Regions from separate parts of the Siphonobacter sp. SORGH_AS_1065 genome, predicted to be linked through region 2. Evidence: riboswitches for the same ligand, from Rfam matches in the RefSeq annotation. Region 2 holds a riboswitch; each other region holds the start of a gene.
What was found. A riboswitch is a leader RNA that binds a small molecule or an ion and turns the genes downstream of it on or off. The one in region 2 is predicted to bind S-adenosylmethionine.
Positions count from the first base shown of each region.

Region 1: another riboswitch for S-adenosylmethionine. It lies ahead of QE390_RS22835 (peroxiredoxin); the one in region 2 lies ahead of QE390_RS21850 (cysteine desulfurase family protein).
Region 3: another riboswitch for S-adenosylmethionine. It lies ahead of metK (methionine adenosyltransferase); the one in region 2 lies ahead of QE390_RS21850 (cysteine desulfurase family protein).

Region 1 covers NZ_JAUTAM010000008.1:56,002-64,032, reverse strand. Annotated here, with positions in the region: gene QE390_RS22850 (tetratricopeptide repeat protein) at 1-99, opposite strand, end outside; gene QE390_RS22845 (TonB-dependent receptor) at 624-3,803, shown strand; gene QE390_RS22840 (RagB/SusD family nutrient uptake outer membrane protein) at 3,816-5,291, shown strand; SAM riboswitch class I at 5,499-5,599, shown strand; gene QE390_RS22835 (peroxiredoxin) at 5,795-7,084, shown strand; gene QE390_RS22830 (YceI family protein) at 7,209-7,817, shown strand; gene QE390_RS22825 (protein-disulfide reductase DsbD domain-containing protein) at 7,831-8,031, shown strand, end outside.
Region 2 covers NZ_JAUTAM010000007.1:12,441-20,471, forward strand. Annotated here, with positions in the region: gene QE390_RS21835 (T9SS type A sorting domain-containing protein) at 1-244, shown strand, start outside; gene QE390_RS21840 (VOC family protein) at 289-678, opposite strand; gene QE390_RS21845 (SGNH/GDSL hydrolase family protein) at 814-2,079, opposite strand; SAM riboswitch class I at 2,316-2,417, shown strand; gene QE390_RS21850 (cysteine desulfurase family protein) at 2,600-3,745, shown strand; gene QE390_RS21855 (DUF6624 domain-containing protein) at 4,397-5,029, shown strand; gene QE390_RS21860 (FMN-dependent NADH-azoreductase) at 5,421-6,026, opposite strand; gene QE390_RS21865 (helix-turn-helix domain-containing protein) at 6,139-6,498, shown strand; gene QE390_RS21870 (RagB/SusD family nutrient uptake outer membrane protein) at 6,667-8,031, opposite strand, start outside.
Region 3 covers NZ_JAUTAM010000004.1:3,605,020-3,613,050, forward strand. Annotated here, with positions in the region: gene QE390_RS15640 (DUF2339 domain-containing protein) at 1-1,822, opposite strand, end outside; gene QE390_RS15645 (hypothetical protein) at 1,986-2,750, opposite strand; gene metK (methionine adenosyltransferase) at 3,011-4,267, opposite strand; SAM-I-IV-variant riboswitch at 4,343-4,461, opposite strand; gene QE390_RS15655 (lycopene cyclase family protein) at 4,503-5,861, opposite strand; gene lipA (lipoyl synthase) at 5,975-6,883, opposite strand; gene QE390_RS15665 (OsmC family protein) at 7,145-7,558, shown strand; gene QE390_RS15670 (alkaline phosphatase) at 7,916-8,031, opposite strand, start outside.

The sequences.
Region 1 (8,031 bases), on a different contig from region 2:
CGCCCGACCTTCTGGATCGTGGTGATGATCATCGTGATACACCCGTTGACTCAGGGCAGGCAGGGAAAGTAAACTCAAAGCTAGTAAGCGAAGTTTCATAAGGGATTCAGACGGAAAGACTGTTTTTTATCCGATAGAAAAGAACAGACTGGCAACTCCTAAAACAAAATCTGAATCAAATATACACTTACTCTATATATTTAGTATGTTATTATATTAAAATATGCTATCCTGTCAATCCCCAGCGAAGGTGATTTCTGAATAACCTATACAGAAGCTTTAAAATAAAGTTTTTAAAAGCATTTGGAAAAGCATTTAAGTTTATCCTACTTTGCCTACCAATTTTATATACTTTAAATCTTCCCTAATGAAACAAGCTGTATATAATTTTCTCACCGAGTATTCTTCTGTCGCTCTCTTACACGATCTCTACTTCAAATCGTGTTGTTGCTAGGTATTCCATTATTCCATTGATCTCCGAAGTATTATTTCGGAAGATTCTCCGCCTTCTTTTTACGAATTCCCCTAGTGTCAGACTTAGCTATTGATTAGGTCTGAAGTTCTCCTATTGCTTTATCAGTCTCCTTTGAGTGCCTTATTCCCATCTTTTCATTGACAAGAGCATGAAAAAACCTATCATTCCCGCTCAGCAGATTCTGAGTTTGTTATTACTGAGTTATGCTTTATCGGGCACACCGCCAGCCGAAGCCGCTCCTCTCCATCAGCCCCTACTCATCTCATCAAAAGACTTAGTGATTCAGGGAAAAGTAACTGCTCAAAGCGATGGTACACCTCTACCTGGCGTGTCGGTCGCTATTAAGGGAACCACCGTCGGCACTACGACCGACGCCAACGGAAATTATCAGCTTCGCATAGCTGATGCAAAAGCGACATTAGTTTTTTCTTTCGTTGGCTTTATCTCACAGGAAGTAATCGTAGGTACTCGAACTCGCGTGGATATCCATTTGGAATCGCAGACCAGCCAGTTGAATGAAGTGGTTGTTGTGGGGTATGGTACCCAGCAGAAACGGGATTTAACGGGCTCGATCGCAACGATTTCGGGTAAAGACCTTGCCGCTGCTCCCGTGCAAAGTTTTGATCAGGCCCTACAGGGAAGAGCCGCTGGAGTTAACATTTCAACCCCCGGCGGAGCTCTGAACGCTACACCCGTCATTCGTATTCGCGGGATTAACTCAATTAACCTGAGTTCCTTCCCGCTGGTTGTGGTAGATGGCGTACCTACGTATACGGATAATATCTCTACCAATTCGGCTTCCAATAACCCATTATCTAATATTAATCCGGCTGATATTGAGAGCGTTGAGGTATTAAAAGATGCTTCGGCTACTGCTATTTACGGTTCACGGGCCAGTGCCGGGGTCATTCTGATTACCACGAAACAGGGCAAAAAGGGTAATGTAAAAGTAAGTCTGGATTCCTGGGTAAGCTGGTCGAATCCCTACCGACTTAACAAAATCCAAATGCTGGGGGCAGAAGATTTTGTTACCCTGAAAAATGAAGCCCTTGCCAATGCCGGACAAACGCCCGGTTACGCTTTAAATTATGACGCCAACGGCAACTTAATTGATACCGACTATAAGAAACTATTTTACCAGAATAATGGCTTTTCGCAGTCGCACGCTTTGAGTTTTTCAGGCGGTTCGGAGCGGACTAATTATTACGTTTCACTGGGATATACCGATCAGGCGGGGATTGTGAAGCATAACGAATTTGATCGTAAAAATGCTCGTGTTAAAATTGACCATAAGCTTTTCAAAACCTTTACGATTGGAGCTAATTTTGCTATCAGTAACACCAGCACCCTTTCCGTCAATTCAGGTTCAGTAAGTGGGGAAGTCTATTCCTACACCAACGGTCCGCGTTTAGCCTTAAGCCCTGACCCTAACCTGAGTCCGTACAATAGCGATGGCTCGTATAATATCGGTTCTGGTGGTTTGATCGGTCAGATGAATAACCGTATTCCGTCCATCTGGTCCAATCTGGCGGCGGTGATGGATAATGATCGCTATCGTTCGTCGGGTGCCGCCACGCAGGGAAGTTTATACGCCAATTGGGAAATCATCAAAGGGCTGAACATCCGTACTCAATATGGGATTGATCGGTTGAGTGTAGTCGATGAATCGTATGAAAGTCCGCTTACTCCTCCCGGCGTATTTGTGGGTGGCAGTGCGACCAGCCGTTATCGCAATAACTACCGTTGGAACTGGCAGAATACGGCTCAATACGATTTTTCACTGGCTGGAAAGCATAATATTTCTTTGTTGATCGGCAATGAACAGCAACTTTCTACAGTGGACCGTTGGGGTTTAAACCGAACGAACCAGTCCGATCCACTTTTCAGAAGTGTCAAGGGGAACTTTGTAAATACAGTTTCGGTGAGCATGGCTCAAACGGAAAACTTCCTGTTATCCTATTTCGGACGCTTGAATTATGATTTCGGTAAAAAATACTTCGCTACTCTTAACTTCCGTCGGGACGGCTATTCAGCTTTTGCGAGTGGTAAAAAGTTTGGTAACTTCTACGGTGCTTCGCTGGGGTACTCCATCTCAGATGAAACTTTCTGGGCGAATTCAGCCATCAGTCGAATCGTAAGTTACCTGAAATTCCGGGGTAGCTACGGTCTGGTTGGGAATAATCAGGGCATTAATGACTATGCTTCGCTGCAATCCTACGCGGCTGGTTTACAGGGCGATTCCCCTACGCTTTATTACGATCAGGCAGGAAACCGAAGTCTGTCCTGGGAAACCAGCAAGAAGACTGATTTTGGATTTGCTTTTGGCTTACTCAATGATCGCATTACCGGAGAAATCGCCTATTACCAAAACGATGTGGATGGCCTGATTCTCAATGTTCCGCAGGCATCTTCCAAAGGGATCCCCTCCAATTCTCTCTTACTTAATATTGGCTCGATGCAAAATACCGGGCTGGAGTTCAGCGTACAGGCCCATGCCGTTCGTACGGATGAGTTCAGCTGGAAAATCAATGCGAATGTAACGACGCTGAAAAATAAGGTCATTAGCCTGAATGGAGATAACCAGCGGATAATCAACGGTGAAAACGTAATTGAAATTGGGAAATCGGTTTCCAGTCTCTGGGCCGTTACTACGCTGGGGGTTAATCCTGAAAATGGTCGCCGTTTATTCCAGAAAGCCGACGGAACTGTGGTTCAATACGATCATTCGGCCTCCGCATCCCAACGATGGACGACGCTGGAAGGCACATCTGTATCTGCCGCAACGACGCTGGCCGACGGTAGAAATCAAGGCCCGGCTTTGCCAAAATGGTACGGCGGATTTGATAACACGTTTACCTACAAAAACTTCGATCTGGGTTTATTCCTGCAATTCTCGGGAGGTAATAAGGTTCTGAACGGCACCAAACCTGGAACTCGTGATCAACGCGGCTATAACAACAGCACGGATCTCCTCGACCGCTGGACACCGAATAATAAAGATGGGAAATTACCACGGGCGGTTTACGGAGATAACATTTCCAACGGCGGAGCGGCTATCTCCATTTCCGAAAATATTGAAAAAGGCGATTTTGCTCGCCTGCGGAATGTTTCGCTGGGGTACAAAATCAATCCAAATGTTCTGAACCGCCTTCATATATCGAGTGCCCGCGTGTACGCTCAGGTGCAGAATGCTCTGGTTTTTACGAAGTACAGCGGTTATGATCCCGAATCTACGGTGAATGGAAACAGCAATACGGGCCCCGGCGTGGACCGGAATGCATTGGGACAAACCCGTACAGTATCCCTCGGTATTACTATTGGCTTTTAACCCTTCCTGATTATGAATCACTTACTCAAACATACGTCCCGCGTACTAGGCCTTGGAATCGTACTTGCACTTTCTTCCTGCAACGAAGACAAACTAGAACCCACACCCACTACGTTTTTCACCGACATTGTCGTTTTCGATACACCTGCCCGCATTGCCCAGCAGGTGAACGGGTTATTCAGTTCTTCGTCCATTAAATCAGGAGCCTTTCTAGGAGGGCGTTATCACATTTATAGCGATATTCAGGGAGAAGAATTCCTGAATGTCAAGGCCAACCAGGGTACTGGTTTTAACGTGTGGAGCTTTACACAAAACGAATCGCAGACGGGTGGCATCTGGGACGCGGCTTATGCTTCTATTAATAAAGTTAACGTATTTCTAAAAGGTCTGGATGATAACGCCAGCAAATTCGTACCTCCTACGTTTCCGGCCAACTATGACCAGCAAGTGCTAAAATACAAAGCCGAAGCTCGGTTCGTGAGAGCGGTGGCTTATTTCTACGTACTGCAGTTTTATGCCCGGTCGTATGGGGCAACTTCTAATGGTTCCAGTCCGGGCTTGCCGCTTCGGCTTCAGGCTGAAACCAATGCAGCGAATAACGATCTGGCCCGGAGTACGGTGGCCGAAGTTTACGCTCAGATTATTGAGGATTTGAATTTCGCCGAGCAGAACCTTCCGTTAAATTATACCGATGAATTGACCAATGTCTCGCATCCGCATCGAAATTCGGCAATTGCGTTTAAAACGAAAGTTTATCTGGCTCAATCTAAATGGGATGACGTAATCCGGGAAGCCGACAAGATTGTCTCCGCTTCTGCTCCCTTTACGGCCACCACGGGCGTAAAGCATGCCTTGCAAGCCAATATTGCTTCGGTCTTTGCCGTACCGCAAACCACAACGGAAAGCATCTTCTCGCTCGTTTTCACCAATCAGGACAACCCAGGAACGCAGAATCAATTTGGCTTTTACTACCTGCCGACAGGTAACAGGGAGTATTACCTGAACCCGGCAGGAATTCTGGGCGAAAGCACCTGGAAATCGACCGATGCCCGCCGCCAGTTTGTGGTTACTTCGGGCGGGCAGCAGTGGTTATCGAAATACTCGAGTCCGTCGCCTTATACCGACAAAGCTCCGATTATTCGCTACGCGGAAGTGCTATTGAACCTTGCTGAGGCACGAACCCGCTCGACCAATTCAGTAGATGCCCGAGCCGTTCAGTTGCTGAGTGCCGTGCGATCAAGGTCGGATGCTTCCACGCAGTGGACTACCGCCAGCTTTCCTAATGCCAGTGCTTTGCTGGAAACGATTCTAAAAGAACGCCGCATTGAGTTTTTAGGCGAAGGCTTACGCTCTATTGACATTTACCGGCAGAATCTAACGTTTCCAGCAAAAGGCACTGTACCGGCCATCGTACCGAGCGATCCTACATATGTATGGCTCATTCCAGCCAGTGAGTTAACCGCTAATAAGCTAATGACCCGTAATTAATCACAGGCAGCAGGCATCTAGCTTGAATAAATGCCTGCTGCCTAATCTAACTTCAATTCTCAATCTACTGATTGACAAATGATTAATAGGTTTGGCTAAAAAAATAAACGTTATTAGTCTATAAAATCTATAGATTTATTTGGATAATGCATTTTCACGTATATATCTTTGCAGAGTCTTCAATTACTTCCCTGCAAAAGTAGTTGCGGCTTATAAAGAAAGGTGGAGAGACAGGCTCTTTGAATCCTTAGCAACTTTCCTGAACGGAATCAGTGCTAACCTGCCTATTGAATTAGGAACTATAAACCCAACAACCAACCATGAACGCTAAGCTATTCGCATGCAATGCTCGCTGCTGCACCTGCTGCTGCTGAGATCCGTCCAACCTCAACTAATCACGAAAGTCTTTTGCATCTGCCTGCCTGCACTGGTGTATATGCTTTCTTTCTCTGCACGCGTTTCAACGCGAGTGCATTTCCTAACTATTTCTAACACATCTATTTATGAAAATGAAAGCCATTTCATTCCTCAAAGGCACGGCCCTTACCTTGTCCGTACTCAGTGGTTTTTCTTCGCAGGCTCAGCAAACTCAATTCCCGAAAGAAGGCGTTTGGCGGGGCGTTTTCACCATTAACGAACAGAAGGTTCCCTTTAATTTTGAAGTAAAGGGTAATAAAGCCGAAGACGCTACTTTCACCCTCATCAATGGCACCCGTCAGGATCACTTCCACGTCAAACAAACGGCTTCTGATTCTTTATTTATTAAAATGAATACGTACGATGCCGCACTGGTAGCTAAGGTTCACCCCGACGGCCACCTAACGGGTGAATACCGCAGTCTGGTGCCCAGCTTCCGGGGTAACTCGCTGCCTTTTACGGCGGAATACGGTAAGTCTTACCGATTCGTTGAACCCGGTAAAGACATTGCCCCAGCGGCTAACCTGAGCGGTAAATGGGAAATCAAACTCATTAGTAAAGAACCGGTTGCGAATCAGGTCGCTTTACTCGAACAAAAGGGGAATAAACTGACGGGCGTGATCATGACGGTCGTGGGTGATTCCCGTGAACTGGAGGGGACTGTTCAGGGAAATGAATTTGTTCTTTCGGGCTTCACCGGGCCTAATCCCGTATTGATCAAAGGAAAAATCAACGAGGACAAAACCTTATCCGCCGAAATTGATCGTGGGTTATACGTTACTCAAAAGCTGGAGTGGACGAAAAACAAAAAGGCCGAACTTCCGGATCCCTATGCTCTGACTCAACTGAAGGAAGGTCAGAATAAACTGGATTTCACTTTCCCCGATCTGAATGGAAAAACCGTAAAACTGAGCGATGCTAAATACAAAGGCAAAGTGGTTATCGTGGAAATCATTGGGACCTGGTGCCCCAATTGCACGGATCAGACGGCTTTTCTTTCCCCCTGGTACAAGGCCAATAAACATCGCGGCGTAGAAGCCATCGCGGTTGGTTTTGAACAGAAAGATGATCTGGAATACGCCAAGTACACACTAGGTAAACTGAAAGAGAAATACGGTATTGAATACGACATTCTCTTCGGTGGTATTGCGGATAAAAAACTGGCTTCCGAGAAATTCGCGGCCCTCAATAAAATGATGGCGTTCCCAACAACGATCATCATTGGTCGGGATGGAACCGTGAAGCAAATCCACACGGGTTATACCGGGGAAGTAACGGGGAAATACTACAAAAACTACGTAAAAAAGTGGAATAAAGACCTGGACAAATACATTGCTGAAGAAGCTCCGGCCAGCAGCGATGTGGCCGCACGATAATCGTTCGATCGTCAAAGTTGATTTGCCATGTATTCGAGTATCGGGTAGTTTACCCGATACTCCTTAAAAAACCATAATTCGCTACTAATCAACTACATTTACAAAAACCTAAACAAAACTTGTCATGAAAAAAGTACTCGCTCTCCTCGCCCTTGCGTCATTCGCATTTACAAAGCCTCAGGCTACGGTTACTTACAAAGTAGATACCCAGAAAAGCACTATCGTGTGGAAAGGTAAAAAAGTGACCGGTGAACACTATGGCAACGTTACCCTGACCAGCGGCACCCTAATTGCTGATAATGGTAAGTTGAAAGGCGGTTCGTTTGAAAGCGATCTTCGCACGCTGACGGTTACAGATTTAAAAGATCAGGAATACAACCAGAAGCTGGTCAATCACCTCAAAGGGGATGATTTCTTCGCGGTTGACAAACACCCTAAATCAACCTTTGTGATTACGTCGGTAACCCCACAGGCAGCGGGTCAAGTGCAGGTCAAAGGGAAGTTAACCATCAAGGGCATTACGCAGGAAGTAAGCTTTCCCGCCACGGTAAAGGCTGATAAAAACCAGTTAACGGCATCAGCTAAAATTCCGGTAGATCGTACCAAATACGACATCAAATTCCGTTCGACTAATTTCTTCGAAAATCTGGGTGACAAAGCCATCCACAATGACTTTGAACTGGATGTAAACTTAGTGGCTAACGCGGGCGGCACGGCTTCGGCGAGTCGATAATCTTTCCTTGTTTATGAGAAAAATTTTTACTGGGCTAGTCGTTTTACTAGCCAGTGTGACCTCACTATGGGCTCAGGAAAGCGTTCAGCAACTCGAATGGGATTATTCGCTATCGAAGACCGCTCTCCAGCCCGGTGACGAAGTAGAGCTCATCGTGAAAGCTAAAGTTGAAAAAGGCTGGTCTTTGTACTCTTCTGATTTTAAGGCAGATATA
Region 2 (8,031 bases):
GAATCCAGTTTCTACAGCCATTGAAGTTTTCCCAAATCCTGTAACCGAACGGATTAGAATAAAAGTAGGCCAACGAGGTAATTACCGAATCCAGCTCTATAATATTTCGGGAAGTTTGCTTTCAGAAGAGTACTTCGACGAATCTATTTACGATATGGATGTTCGACCGTTGCCAGTCGGAACCTATCTGCTCCGATTTATCGATAAGGACCGAAGCCAAACATTCCGAATCATTAAAGATTAAACACCCATAAAAACCTCTTCTGAGCTTTAGAAGAGGTTTTTTATTTAAAATATATTCAACTGCGTATAAGTGACAACATCAATTCCAATTCCATTGGGATCCGTAAAGGCAAAGTGACGGTCACCCCAGGGTTCGTCTCGCAACTCAATAACAATCGGGATCTTCAGATCTTTGATTTTCTCGTATGCTTCGTCTACGTTAGGCACTTCCAGTGTTAGGAAAATACCTTTACCGTCAAATTCAGGATGAAATAAAGGATGTTGCGAAGGATGCTCCGGTAACATAAAGCTGATTTCGGCTTTGCGGTCAGGCGTATGCATAAGCACGAAAAAATCGTTTTCGAACGTAATCCCAAACTGAAAAACTTCCTGATAAAAACGTTTCGTCTCGGCTAAGCGGGAAGTAATAATTCCGGCGTTCATTTTGATAGACATATCCATTTGCGTTTTAGTGAGAATGGATCCAAAGGTCTACCCCATCCATGACAGCCTTATGTCAGCAGGAATGACTTCCTTGTGAATTTATTTGAATACTTCTCTCGCGTTTCGCTTATGTAACGGTTATTTCCATTACGGCACTATTTCACCCACCAGTAATAACTTCCCTGCATAACAGGCATTTTCCTGAAAGCGTGACGGATCATTCATAACCTGGTTTCGGGTCTTAAGAATGGCGGCTTTATCCACTTTTTCGTCCGAAACTTTAAATCGAATCACATGCGTCTGATTCGGCGATGTAGGGACAACGAAGAAATTCGAGCGATAATCTGTACAATAAGCATCGAACCGGGCAATGGTTTGTTTGAAGTCCTGATCCACTTCCATACTATACTGACCCGTTCCCGGACCCATGACATCATACAACCCGCAAGCCAGACCTTTCATTTTTACTTCCAGATAATCTCCCGGCGTGCTGGATTTTATTAAGCTCGAAAACCGCTGCTGCAAAGCCAAAGTCACGGAATCCGTATTAGGAGTAATTGTCGTCCAGTTCCCTTGTTTTTTCAATTCATCCACTGCGATCATACGGGCCGCTTCCCAGTTATCATTCACGAAAGGTTTAGCTAAAACCCGCTTTTGTGGCGTTACTTTCAGGTCCGCCATTTGCTTCAAAGCTTTCGCCAGGGCTTCCGTATACAACCGATGCCCTGTTTCGGGATAAGGATGCACGTTATCGACTGAAAACACAATTTTGTCCGGTGCATCTTCGGGTTTGCCTTTGAAAATCAGCTTACCTTGCTGGGCCAAAGCTGCCACCTCCAGCCCCAGACAAATGCTGGGAATTCCATAATATTCCGCAATTTGTTCCATGGCTAAAGCCGAAGCTGGCAGTTTTCCCTGCTGGTAAGTTGGGGCCAGATCTGCCGTTAAGGTGTATACGAAACAGAGATCGGTATGAGGATTTTGCCGCCAGGTTTTTCGAACGATTCCTTCCATGGCTTTGTAAATCTGCTCTGGCTTTTTACCGTTATCGTTTACAGCAAATTCTACGAAAACCAAATCAGGATTCTGATCGAGCACCTGAGTTTGCACCCGAAAAACACCTAAATCCGAGCCCGTTCCGCCAACTCCCGCATTAATCTGCCGAAAGGGAACCTGCGGATAGGTTTTCTGTAACCAACTCAGTGACTGCTCCCGCCAGCCTTTTCCGGCTTCGGTAATGCTACCACCGAGGTATCCTACCATGATCGGCTTTCCAGCTTTTATTTTTTCAAAAAAGAAAGGTAACCCTTCCCTAGCACGAAGTAGCGTAGCATTTTCCAATGCACTTGTTTGGGAGAATACCAAGGTCGGAAAACAGAAGAAAAGCGTAATGATTCTCAGCAATGACTTCATAGGTAACTAGTTTTTTCGGTTGCCTAAACCTACGTAATGAATCATAGCAATGACTATTTTACTAGTAGTAAGTTAATTTTAGAAAAAACAATTTTAGTAACCATCTATTTTACAGACAAATAGCACAACAAGAAGTGTTAATAGTATTATTAATCTACTATTTCTATAGATTTTATTTGTTTTATTAAATTCCACTACTTTACTTTGCATTGTCTTCAATTACCATTGGTAGTTGGGGCTTATACAGAAAGGAGGAGAGACAGGCTCGACGAATCCTTAGCAACTTTCCGACGCGGAATCAGTGCTAACCTGCCTAACATTTTTAGGAACTATAAACCCCATATGCCATGTCATTCCTCCCCAATCTAAGGAACCGATCGGCCTGCTCATTACTGATGAGTTAAGCCTTTCTCTCGTTTGTCACGAGATTCACTTTCATTACCAAGCATCGCTCAGGTTTATTTGATACCTGTGCTCCTTACGTGTCCATTCATTCACCCTTCATCAGCTCTTTTATACCATGAGTATTTATTTAGATAACTCCGCGACTACCGCTTTGTCTCCTGCTGTTCTGGAAGCCATCATACCCTATTTTACGCAACATTTTGGCAACGCCTCTTCGAATCATTGGGCGGGCCGGGAAGCGAAAAAAGTAATTCAATCGAGTCGTCGGCAAATTGCTGATTTACTGAACATTACTCCCGAAGAAATTATCTTTACTTCTGGCGGCACCGAAGCCGATAATTTTGCTTTAAAAAGTAGCATTCAGCACTTTAACATCCGCCATGTCCTTACTTCGAAGATTGAACATAAAGCCGTGCTTTTGCCGCTGAAACAGTTGGAACAGGCGGGGCTTATTCAAGTTCATTACGTCCAGTTAGACGAGCAGGGTCGGGTATCCATTCCTGATTTAACCCAATGGCTGGAGAAACATCCCAACGGACTCGTCAGCCTCATGCATGCCAATAACGAACTAGGTACGCTTTTGGATTTGGAAGAAGTGCATTCGTTAACTCAACACTACGGAGCTTATTTCCATACGGATACCGTTCAAAGCATCGGTAAAGTGCCCGTAAACCTTCATGCGGTTGATTTTGCGACGGCTTCGGCCCATAAATTCCGTGGTCCTAAAGGCGTAGGATTTTTGTTTGCCCGTCAGGGACACCGATTGCCCGCCTTTATCAGCGGCGGCGGACAGGAAGGGGGGCAACGCGGAGGAACCGAAAATATTCCCGGCATTGTGGGATTAACTAAGGCTCTGGAGCTGGCGATAACCCATCAAACGCAAAACATCGCCCATCTGAATTCATTGAAACAACAGTTCATCGACGAAATCCAACGGCAAATTCCCGGGGTTTTGTTTAATGGTCGATGTCAAAGCATCGAAGAAAGTTTACCCGGATTAATTAACGTCGCCTTCCCTATTCTCGACGGCCCCTGCTCATTGGTAGAAGCCCTGGATGCTCGCGGCATTGCCGTCTCCGGTGGTAGTGCCTGTTCCAATCTCGCCGGAGGCTCGCACGTACTACAGGAAATTCCCACCAGTTTTGGGAAAGAAAACGTTCGTTTCTCCTTCGGAGCGGATAATACGTTTGAAGAAATCAACGAAGTCTTGTCTATCCTTAGTGAATTGTATCAGACTGAAGAAGTTAGTCTGGCTTCGTAAAGCATTCCTAGTTTGAAAACATCTTCGAAGAAAAGCTATCAGCATAAGAGTTGGCAGCTTTTCTTTTTTAACAAATGCTCCAAACATCTGTCATTTAAGTGTCCCCGGATTTCATCCGGGGCTACTCATGTTTAACCCCTCCGGGGTTATTTGTCGTAAGGCTATTTATAACAACAACCCCAGCGGGATTCAATATGAGTAGCTCCGGTCTGGATGAGTAGCTCCGGTCTGGATGAACCCGGTCTGGACAGATCCAGGCTGGATAGCCCCGGATTTCATCCGGGGACACTTAAATGACTCCTCACTACTTTACATCAGCGTCTGTCATCCAGAGCGAAGCGAAGGATCTTATGACCTTTTCGAGTTTGTTGGGCCATGCGGTAACTTTACTAAACCCGCCCCATTCGACAGAAGGTTTCTTACTTCGTTCGAGATGGCAGATGAGGGGTCTAGTTTAAACCCCGAACTTACTGGTGCAAGATTCCTTCTCGTTCTTACCACAAGGCAGGTTCCACCTGCCGTTATCCCTCAAACCTAGCATCCACATGCGAAGGGAATACGCCGTGATTGACAATAAGGCCTTCGATTATAAATTTTAGACCGCATTTTAGAAAAGGTGTATTTGATTTGTGACTTTAATACACCTTTCTGATGAAGTTACTTTCTTTATTTCTATTACTCCCTGCCCTTTCCTACGCTCAAACTAACTTAACGTCCGTCAAAAATCGACTGCTTGAAATTCGGGTGGAAGATCAGCAATGTAGAGAAGCATACATTCCTATTGCTGAAAAATATGGCTATGAATCTCCTCAGGCTAAAACCTTTTGGAAAGAGGCAGCCCTCAAAGACTCCCTTCATATGCAGGAAGTAAGGACTATATTAAATAGATACGGCTGGTTGAGTAGAAAGCAGATTGGTAAAGAAGCCAACCAGACCCTTTTCCTCGTGATCCAGCATTCGAATTTACCGAACATGAAGCATTATCTACCTATTATGCGGAAGGCGGTCAGGGAAAGGAAAGCAGAATCATTTGATCTGGCTCTATTAGAAGATCGCGTTGCTTTCGAAAGCGGCGGCGAACAAATCTATGGAACTCAGATTGGTATGGATACACTTACGAAGGAGTGGTATGTAGAACCGTTAATAGAGCCCGAGCGGGTAGATGAACGCAGAAAAAGCGTTGGCTTACCGCCACTGGATGTGTATACAAAGGCCTATGGATTTAACTGGAATGTGGAAGAGCACAAAAAGCGAAAGGCTTTATTGAAGCAAACGGAGCAATAGTTGTTGACACTTCACTGCACACTAAACAGGACACGAGTGAATGTTGCTGCCAGCTTTTCTTTTCAATATCATTGTCCCAAATACCTGTTATCCATAGCGAAACGAATGCCCTTACTTACCTTTTGAATGCTTTCTTATCAGTAAACAGCTTGGTTATTGTCGTGCTATACCACTAATTACGTTCGAGATAACAGGCAATTAGCGTAACGTCTCAGAAGAAAAGAAACATCGTGCTGAGGCACATTCTAAGCTATCATTCTAAAGAATAAGCAAAACCCCCGCCCATTTCTTGGCGGGGGCCAAAGAAACTAACTCAACTTCCTAAATTACAAATTTATATCCTCAAGCAAGTTCTTGATCCATTCGAAAAAGCAGCGACGAAAACTACCCATCAATGGATAGTAATGCTTTTAATACCCTCTTCCAAAGCAACTTCTTTTCCGACAATGGCCTGCCCTTCTGCTCGAAAAACGCCCATCACTTCAATGCCAATTGATGTTAAAAAGAAACGCACGTACGTATCAATGAAATCATACGGCTTGAGTTCTCCTTTGGAATAAACACCTCCCGAGGTAATGGCCAGATAAGCCTTTTTGTTTTTCAGAAGTCCTTCGGGAAGTAAACCATTACCCGTGTAGTGGAACGTGATTCCGGCTCTGGTTATGTGATCAAAATAGGCCTTTAATGTAGACGTGATGTTGAAATTATACATGGGAGCTTCCATAATAATAACGTCACTTTCCATTAATTCCGCAACGGCATCATCCGAATACTTGATGCATTGCTCCTGCTCCGGTGAGAGATTTTCTTTAGGCGTAAAAAAGGCATTAATATGCGATTCATCCAGATGAGGAGCGGGTTCTTTATATAAATCGCGAACCTTTACCTGATTGATTGGATATTTTTCCTGAACCTCTTTCAAAATAGCAGCTCCCAGTTTTCGACTGACTGAGGCTTCATCCTGAGGACTGGAAATAATATGCAGTATATTTTTCATTTGCTTCGAATTATATGATGATCGCAAATGTATTTATATTAACTACGCAAAAACTAGTACTAAACAAAACCTTAGCAGTAAGGTTTATATTACTATACTATCTGAAAAGAAGATGAACGATCCCCTAATATTTTACTCCGAAACACAGTGTGCCCAGAATTTAGCGGCCGTAGAAGATGCTATTTATGTATTAGGTGGCAAGTGGAAACTCCGCATCATTATCGCTTTGGTAAGCGGATACACCCGATTCAATGAATTACAACGAACCATCAAGGGCATTTCGGCTACGGTCCTTTCCAGTGAATTGAAGGCTCTGGAACAAAATGGATTAGTAAAACGAGTCGTGCATGCAGAAAACATACCGGTCATTGTTGAATACCAACCCACTGAATACGCCGGGACGCTGAAAGAGCTTGTAAACGTGCTGGGAGAATGGGGGAAGAATCATCGCCAAAAAATCACGCAATTGTAGAGGAAGCAGAACGATTTAAACCTTGAGGGTTCCCTCACTAGTAGAGCAATTCACTTAGCCCCCCATCCATGCATAGCTCATGGGATGTTTTGGAAGAAAAACTTAGAATAAGAAAAAACACCCGCTGATTACTCAGCGGGTGTTTTTTCTATTATTAAATCTTAAAAATTAATTATACCCTGGATTTTGGTACATTTTCTCAGGATTCAACTTGTTTTCGTCGAAAGGAATAGGGTAATATATATCCTTTGTTCCGAAGTTGGAAAGCTTGGCAATACCAAAATCAGCCTGCGACTTGCTTTTCATGTAACTAACCAGTTCCTGAGCAGTAAAGGTGCGAAGCAGATCAAACCAGCGTTGGTGTTCAAAGGCTAATTCTACCCGACGTTCGTGCAAAATGGCCCATTTCAATGTCGGATATTTTGACTTATACGTCGCATCGTTCTGCATGTTCTGATACGTCGGACGGCCCGCCCGTTCCCGCACCATGTTCAGGTACTGAATCGCGGTAGCCTCGTCACCCAGGTATTGATGCACTTCCGCCAGCATTAGAATTACATCGGCGTAACGTAGTAAAATCCAGTCGTTACCACCGTACCCCAACGTACTTGCCGCCGAACTGGCATCGCGATACTTGGTGATGAACCAGTCTTTGACCGAAGCATCATTGGCAAATTTTATGGAAAAATCTTTCCGAAGATCGCCCTCTTCGTATTCCTTCACTAAATCCATTGTCACATTTCCTCCAACGCCCGTGCCGGGTTTCAGAGAGTTAATCGTCTCACCTTTCGCCTGGTTATTAGCCGCAATGCTGGAAGAATAGGTAACATCTCCCTGACGGTTTACAATCTGCCAGATAATCTCGGAATTGGTAGACTTTTTTGCTACGTCAAACACATCCGTATAAGGAATATCCTTCAGTTGGCTGAACGCTTTTTTGTTATAGGCTTCCATCAAATACGTCTTCGCCAAGTTCAGATTCGTGGTACGGTTGGTCTGATCCAGCGTTGTTGCCATGGTCAGATATACTTTACCCAACAAAGCATTAATTGCTACTTTAGACGTATGGCCTTTGGAAGACGACGGCTGATGATCGGGCAATGTGCTGCCTGCCGCATCCTTCAAATCACTAACGATTTGCTCGTAGACTTTCTCTTTTTTTTCACGGAAGGTATGTTCATCCACCTCCGCCTTGGTTTTCAACTGACGTAACACCAGAGGAACATCTCCCCATTTACGAACCAGTTGAAAGTAAAGAAATGCCCGCACGAATCTTACTTCCGCCTGGTAATTCACCTTCGTGGCCGGATCGGAATAGCTTACTTTATCGACGTTATCCAGCACTAGGTTACAGCGGGAAATAGCCTCGTATAAAGCCAGCCAGTGGTTTTTCAGATAGGTATTACTGGGTAACAGCGAGAAATCGTTGAACTGAAAGGGTTCTCCGGCGTTCGACTGGCTATCATTTCGTCCGGTATCGTCGGAGCGTTCGTCGGTAAATAAACCACTGTTTTCTCCTACTGTATTCGAGCT
Region 3 (8,031 bases), on a different contig from region 2:
CGTACAAAAATAGATTTCGGGTTTGTTTCCAGTTATTAGAGTCATCAGGAATCATCCGGTATAGACCATAGGTGATGCCTGCAATGCCAAGATAAAGAAGGTAACGGGCGTTAATCCAAGCCGTTGGGGTTTTGATGGTAAGCAGGGTAACGGCCTGAACGGGATTCTGGAAAAAGATATAAATAAAAATCAGCACACTGAGTACCAGACTCGCTACTTGCCAGAAATACAATCGTCGCGGAGCAATGATTACTAGGGTAGCTCCGATGTACAGGCTGGTATAAATGCTGAAAACGAGATTTCGAATGGATTGCGGGAATCTCAGATTGCCCTGAGCTGCGAAGTAACGATCCCATTCCATTGAAATCACGTAATAACCCATTACAAACAGTAACAAGCCAAGTAATTTCCTTGAAAAACCAACTTGTTGAGCCTTGATTGACTGGATTAACATAAAGATAACCGCCGCAAGGAATAAGGCATTCGTAAAAAAAGTAAGATTCCAGTAAGGCAGATAATCTAATGAAGGGTTGGGTATAGAGTATCCGTGAATGAGTAGAGCACAGGCTGTCAGATTAATCAAAGCCGTCCCGAAGTGGGTCAGAATTTTCGACGAACGTTGAATGCCCAGCGTGTATAAGGTAGCAGCTCCACCTGCCCAAACCAACGTAATCCAATCGCCTTCCAATTGGATAGGAACCATTAGAATAAGGAATACAAGGGCCATAGACAGCGAAGCATCCGCTAACGAGGTCAGATTTCTCTGCCGTAAAAACCAGGCGATTCCCCCATGAAATAGGCTGTTGGTAAACGTATAGGCAGTAATAGAAAGGGTTGAATAATGCTGCTCTTTCAGAATGAAATACGTGGGAATGTAAAAAAATAGAGCGTTTAATACAATCTGTAAAATCGTGCGATGATGAGCGTAGGCTTTCTGGAATAAAGGGTAAACCAGTTGATTGGCATACATTAGCAGAAAGAAAATGGTGCCGAATACCAGGCTAATCCAGACGTAGCCTGGACGGTCGAAGCCATTGATGATGAAGGCTATAAATATCAGCCAGGTAACGAAAAAAGCGGAGGTGTTCATTAACTGCCAGTCGCGTTGGTAGGCCAGACTCAGCACGCCAGCGTTCAGAATAGTCATGTATACAAAAAGTCCCCAGGGGGACCCATTGCCACCCACCAGAAAAGGAACCGCATAAGCCCCGACCAGACCGAATAAGCCAATCCATTGCACTTCATAACGCGTAGCCTGCCAGACCGTAAAGAGCGTAACGAGTACCATCAGTGCAAAAGATAGCGGCGAAGGTAAGAACTGATAAAAGTAATAAGCCGCGTACGTAGTGAGATATACGGTAGCCACGCCTCCGCTGAGTAGTACGGCACTGTAGGTCAGGTATTTAGGCTTTAGCCATAGGGCCAGCGTAACAAGAGCAGAGCCGATGCTCCAACCCAGAGCCAGTCGCCCCCAGGGGCCAATAAGGTCATTGTCGAAAGCGTATTTAACGAAAATCGCAATCCCGATCACTAGGGCGGCAATCCCAACTTTGCTTAATAAATTCCCTCCGATGTATTCTTCCGTTGGTGTTTTGGCGTACGTAGGAGCAGGTTTTGTTATTACGGGTGGAGAAACCGCAGAAACTGGAGCTGAGGGAGGAGCAATGGGGGTTTGTGTAACGGTTTTAACAGGAGTAGTGTCGGGGCGTAGTGAACTTAACTCCCGTTGAATCTGAATAAGATTTTTCTGAGCACTGGAAAGCTGCTCAGCCAGTCGCTGGACTTCGGCTTCTAATGCATCAATCCGATTACGTTCATTCATAGGTAATAGATAGAGTAGGTTGGAAGGTAATGAGCTTAGTTTTCTGTTTTTGATTAACCACAGCGTTACTCAGAGTTTTGCACAGAGTACCTCAGCATAAAACTTTGTGAACCTTGGTGTCTTCGAGCCTTTGTGGCAAAAAATTGAAAACAGAAAACTAAACTTATTGGATTACAAAGTTAATTCGGTCGATTCCGGTGTTTTTGTTTACCTGATCGTAGGCGTAAATCTGTATTTCGTACATGCCTTTATCTTTAACGGAAAGCATTCCTTCAAAAATATTATCCTGCGAAGCAAAGCTCAACGGAATTTCTCCAAACTTCATGCCATCTTTTTTGACGAGAGCTTTTACTTCGATGTTATCAGATTTCCAGAACCCGTTTTTATTAATCACACAACCGCACATCATAACCAGATTAATCCGAATTTTTACCTGATTATCCTTTAGTGTGGTTTGGGTAATCACCTGATGAGATTGAGGTTCTAAAATGTCCACCATTAATCCGGGAATTTGGAGAATAATCCCGTCGCCATCGATGGGTTTTCCCGGGATGAGCCAGAGTTGGGTAGAAGCTTTTACGGCTGAACTTTTACGATTAACGGGAGCGATGGCTTCGACGGTAACGAAGGTAGGGGCATCCAGTTTTAAGTCTGCTTCAAATCGGGCTGTCTGGTCGTCGGTAAGGCGATTGTGGCGTTTGTAGGGCTGGTTCATAAGTAAATCCGTGTTGCCAGAATTTCCGCTGGTCAGACCTTTCGCCAGAATTTCACCCGTCAACTCATTACGAATAATGACATAAGCCCCACCAATGCCGGTGCCAATAAATTTGGCATCTTTGGCCTGGGCCCGAACGATAACTTTGGTGGTTTGTGCAAAAGTAAAAGTGGAAGTTAGGAGTACTAAAGTAGTGGTTAGGATTTTCAGCATATCAGATTTGACCAAGAGAAGAAAGAATAGGAATCTAAGATAGACAAAAAACCTAGAGACGCGATTCATCGCTTCTGGGTAAGAGGCGGTTTTAGCTATCCTGACGTCCATCTTCTGGGTAAGAGGCAGTTTTGGGTTACCCCTACGTTACTTCCATTTCCCGGCCAGACGCGATGAAGTCGCGTCTCTACAGGGTAGAAAACCAAAAGCCCGGATTGTTTATACAATCCGGGCTTTTTAAAGAGATATAATTCAAGGAATTACAGACCAAATTTGGCTTTTACCTGATCCACGTAATCCAGTTTTTCCCAGGTAAATAATTCTACTTCCTGCTCGATTACTTTTCCGTCGGGAGATTTGAATGTTTTCGTTACCACTTTCGATTCGCGACCCATGTGACCATAGGCTGCCGTTTCGGAATAAATTGGGTTACGAAGTTTCAGACGCTGCTCAATGAAGTAAGGACGCATGTCGAAGATCTCGCCTACTTTCAAGGCAATTTCTCCGTCCGTTAATCCCACCTTCGAAGTTCCGTACGTGTTGATATACAGACCGCAAGGTTCTGCTACACCAATGGCATAAGAAACCTGAACCAATACTTCATCCGCCAGCCCAGCGGCAACCAGGTTTTTCGCAATGTGACGCGTAGCGTAAGCTGCCGAGCGGTCTACTTTCGAAGGATCTTTACCCGAGAACGCACCCCCACCGTGGGCACCTTTTCCGCCGTATGTATCAACAATGATCTTACGACCCGTCAGACCCGTATCCCCATGAGGACCACCAATCACGAATTTACCCGTAGGGTTGATGTGATAGGTAATTTCTCCTTCGAATAACTGGCTTAACTCAGGTTTCAGAGCAGCTTTCACGCGGGGAATAACGATGTTAATGATGTCTTCGCGGATTTTAGCGAGCATCGTTTCGTCATCACCGAAATCATCATGTTGCGTCGAAACAACGATGGTATCAATTCGCTGAGGCGTGTTGTCATCACTATATTCAATCGTTACCTGAGACTTCGCATCGGGGCGTAAGTAAGGCATCAGCGACAGCTCATTATTACGAATGTCGCTCATTTCCTTCAGAATTTTGTGAGCTAAATCCAGAGCTAAAGGCATGTAGTTGTCCGTTTCGCGAGTAGCGTAACCGAACATCATACCCTGGTCACCAGCACCTTGTTCTTCAGGATTTGAGCGATCCACGCCCTGGTTAATATCGGCTGACTGGTCGTGAATAGCAGAAAGAACACCGCAGGAATTGGCTTCAAACATGTATTCAGACTTCGTATATCCAATTTTACGGATTACTTCACGAGCAATGCTCTGAACGTCAAGATAGGTAGTTGATTTAACTTCACCGGCCAAAACAACCTGTCCGGTAGTTACCAGGGTTTCGCAGGCAACTTTAGATTGAGGGTCGAAGGCTAAGAAATGATCAATGAGGGCATCTGAAATTTGATCGGCTACTTTATCAGGATGTCCTTCAGATACAGACTCAGAAGTGAACAAATAAGGCATGTTCTGTTAATTAATTGATTTGGGAGTACGAATCGATGAATATGTAATATTTCGTAATCCTTGGCCAAAGGAAGGAATTGAACGTTTTTGACTTTTCCTAAAAAGCTGATTTTCAGGAAAAAGTCCGTATCGTCAAACCACCGTAGCGTTCGAAACTCGGTTGGTGCCCTAGCTGGAGCCTCTGGATACTTTTGCAAAATTGTACATTCCGTGGAAATTCACCAAACAAGATGGCTTAACCTTGTCGGAATTCCTGAATATTTCGTTTAAAAATGTCAATGGCGGCTTTGGTAAAGGGAAGGATGGGCACGGAAACAATGACTTTTAAGTCTTCTGCCAGACTGCTTTCTTCATCCAGAAACCGGAAAATGCGGGGAGCCGGATTTTTTTGGAACAACCCCGTAAATATAGCAGCCGTAGATACCCGCTTTTTTAAAAAGACATTTAGAAAAACCTGATCGTAAAAGTAATTGAGAGCAGGGATGGCTTTATGAGTTACGGGCGAAACGTCGAAAGATCGTTCCAGGTTATGAACCAATTGTTGTAAACGCTTTTGCGTGCGGGTAAAGGTATAACCCGTGCTGGCCCGCGTATAACCGCCCGCAGTACCCACGCGAATCACGCGTGGAGCTGCCTGTTCCTGAGCAGGCTCGTCGCTCATGGGAATAACCCCGAATTCTTCTTCCAGAATTTCATAGTGCTGAATGGAAGTGAATTCCTGAATGTAACTTTTTAAACCTTCATCGTACTCTTTTTTTGAAAGCAGGGCCGGGGTAAAGAGCGTGAATTCAATGAGAGCTTCCGTTTCAGAAAAAGGCATGACGTAGACGAATCGACATTCGTTCTGCTGGTCGATTCGGAAATCCATCATAATCGGTACCTGCGGGTCAAAGGCAGGTTGATTAGTGCGAATGACCCAGCCTTTGAAGTGCTGTAACAGGTTTTGGTAGACAAAGCCACTCGCTGGCAAGGGTTTCATGGCTTGCAAAACGTGCGTACTATCGAAACACCAGCTTGCCCGGTATTCGCCTGCTTCGGTTTGAACAATGGCTTCCTGGTTATCAGACAGAATAGACTGAATGGGGCTGTATAAGAATTCAATGGCAGGGTTTGTCGCCAGTTCGTGATGAATAAACTGGTAGAAATCAATTCCGCGAAGTAACTTATACTGATGCTTGCCTAAGGTCAACTTTCGGGAAAATCCATTAGATCCATGAAACCAGATGGAATTCCATTTTCGGTAGAGGATGGACTCGAATGCACTTTCTCCTTCCTGCCAAAAGGCCCAGGTCCGGTCATTCCGGGTTTTCTTTTCACGATCAATGATCAAAATTTTCTTATCGCGTAAAGCACTACGATTGAGGTAATAGGCCAGACTTAGTCCAGCCATACCTCCTCCTGTTATGATGATGTCGTACTTCAAGCAATCGGGAATCTCGTGAATGAAAATAGAACCTGGAAAATTCGATTTTGTTTGAATGTAGAGAGGCGACTTCATCGCGTCTGAGTAGAGGCAATTTTTGTTACTCCCGCTATGGCTGGTGTCTTCACCCGCCATTAATAAAGCATCATGGTTGGTGAGGACACCAACCATGATGGAGCTCTGCCTGATCTCCATCTCCCGACTAGACGCGATGAAGTCACGTCTCTACCAAAAAGGCCTCGCTACTCCTAGGTAACGAGGCCTTTGACTCAAATCAATATAAATTATACGTTTACGTGACGTTCGGCGTGGTAGCTAGAGCGTACCAGTGGGCCCGATTCAACGTATTTGATACCTCGTTTTTCGCCCTCTTCCTTATACATCGCGAAGGTGTCGGGGTGAATCCATTCAATAACTTCGTGGTGCATTTTTGTAGGCTGAAGGTATTGGCCCAGCGTCAGAACGTCCAGTCCATGAGCGACCAGATCATCCATAGCTTTGAATACTTCGTCCTGCGTTTCGCCCAAACCTAGCATAATGCCCGTTTTGGTACGTTTGCCAAAGTCTTTCGTCCGTTTGATTTGCTCCAGACTCCGCGAATATTTCGCCTGAGGACGTACGGGGCGATACAGACGTTCTACCGTCTCCATATTATGGGAGACCACTTCCTGTCCGGCAGCAATCATACGCTCCAGAGCAGCCCAGTTTCCTTTCGTATCAGGAATCAGCGTTTCAATCGTTGTGCTGGGGCTTAATTCTTTCGTCAGGCGAACCGTCTGATACCAGATTTCAGCTCCCCGGTCTTTCAATTCATCCCGGTTTACAGAAGTCAGAACGGCATGCTTCACACCCATGATCTTAATGGCTTCGGCTACGCGACGGGGTTCGTCCGCATCATATTCGTTGGGACGTCCGGTTGCTACTGCACAGAAGGTACAGGAACGCGTACAGACATTACCCAAAATCATAAATGTAGCCGTACCCGCTCCCCAACACTCACCCATATTCGGACAGTTTCCTGACTGACAAATGGTGTGGAGTTTATATTCATCTACAACTTGCCGCACGTTGCGGTATTCCGGACCGGTGGGGAGTTTCACTCGCAACCAGTCGGGTTTGCGGGTAGAGGAACCTGGCTTGTTCTCGCCTTTGGTGCCTGTACCGGGTTTTGTTATTACGGGTAGCTCAATCATCCCAATATCAATTGCTGATTTGATAAACAGTGGGGTCTATCAAAAGATGTACAAAGGTAATGAGCTAACCTGTAATGACGATAAAAAGTTGCGTTTGATAAAAGAATGAAGCTTTTCACTTGAATTGTGAGGGCGATAACCCCGTGAAGAAAGATGAGTTAGAAAGAATAACTTACCTTTAATGGCATTTTTAGGAAAAGTGAGAGAAAAGCTTTTCGGAAAATACGTCTCATTCATTCAATTAAGATAACAGTTACAGGCATGGCAACGGCTACCATTACGTATTTAGGACAACTTCGCACGCAGGCTACACACGTAAGATCTGGCTCAGAAATTATTACGGATGCCCCAGTGGATAATCACGGAAAAGGAGAGGCATTTTCTCCCACTGATTTAGTTGCTTCGGCTTTGGGTTCCTGCATGTTAACCATCATGGGAATCGTTGCCCAGCGGGACCAGGTGGATATTACCGGGACGCAGGTAGAAGTTACGAAGAGTATGGCTGAAAATCCCCGTCGAATCAGTGAGATCGCTGTTAAACTGATTGTTAAGACGAGTCAGCCCCTAACTGAAACTCGTAAAAAGAAGCTGGAAAACGCCGCCTTAACCTGCCCCGTAGCGGAAAGCCTTCATCCCGACCTAGTGAAGGCCGTTACGTTTGAATTTGTTGTGTAGAGTTTGGCGTTTTGAGTTTAAATGTTGTGCCGCTGCCGTCGTGGCGGCTCCATAGGGGCAGTAGTGCTTGGGGATTCTGTCTGTCATCATATCCTATAAGAAAAAGCCGGAATCATCTGTTTGATTCCGGCTTTTTTCATGCCGCTGCCAGCGGAAAAGCTGGCAGCAATCGGTTTAATTCTTTATGGAATGCGTTTAGACCTAAAGTCACTGCTGCCAGCTTTTCCGCTGGCAGCGGCCACGATGCTAGAAGATGCTGTTTAGTATCTACAACTTAAGGAAAAAGCCGAAATGATCACTTCATTCCGGCTTTTTCTTTAAGTAATACTGAAGGTTTTAATAACAAAATCCCAACACTTATTTACGACTTAACACTGATTCTCCCCACCAGGCTTGCTGGATTTTTTTATTTACTTCTACATTAGGGAAAATACCACGGAATAACTCCGCTCCAGGACCATAAGCAAAGACAG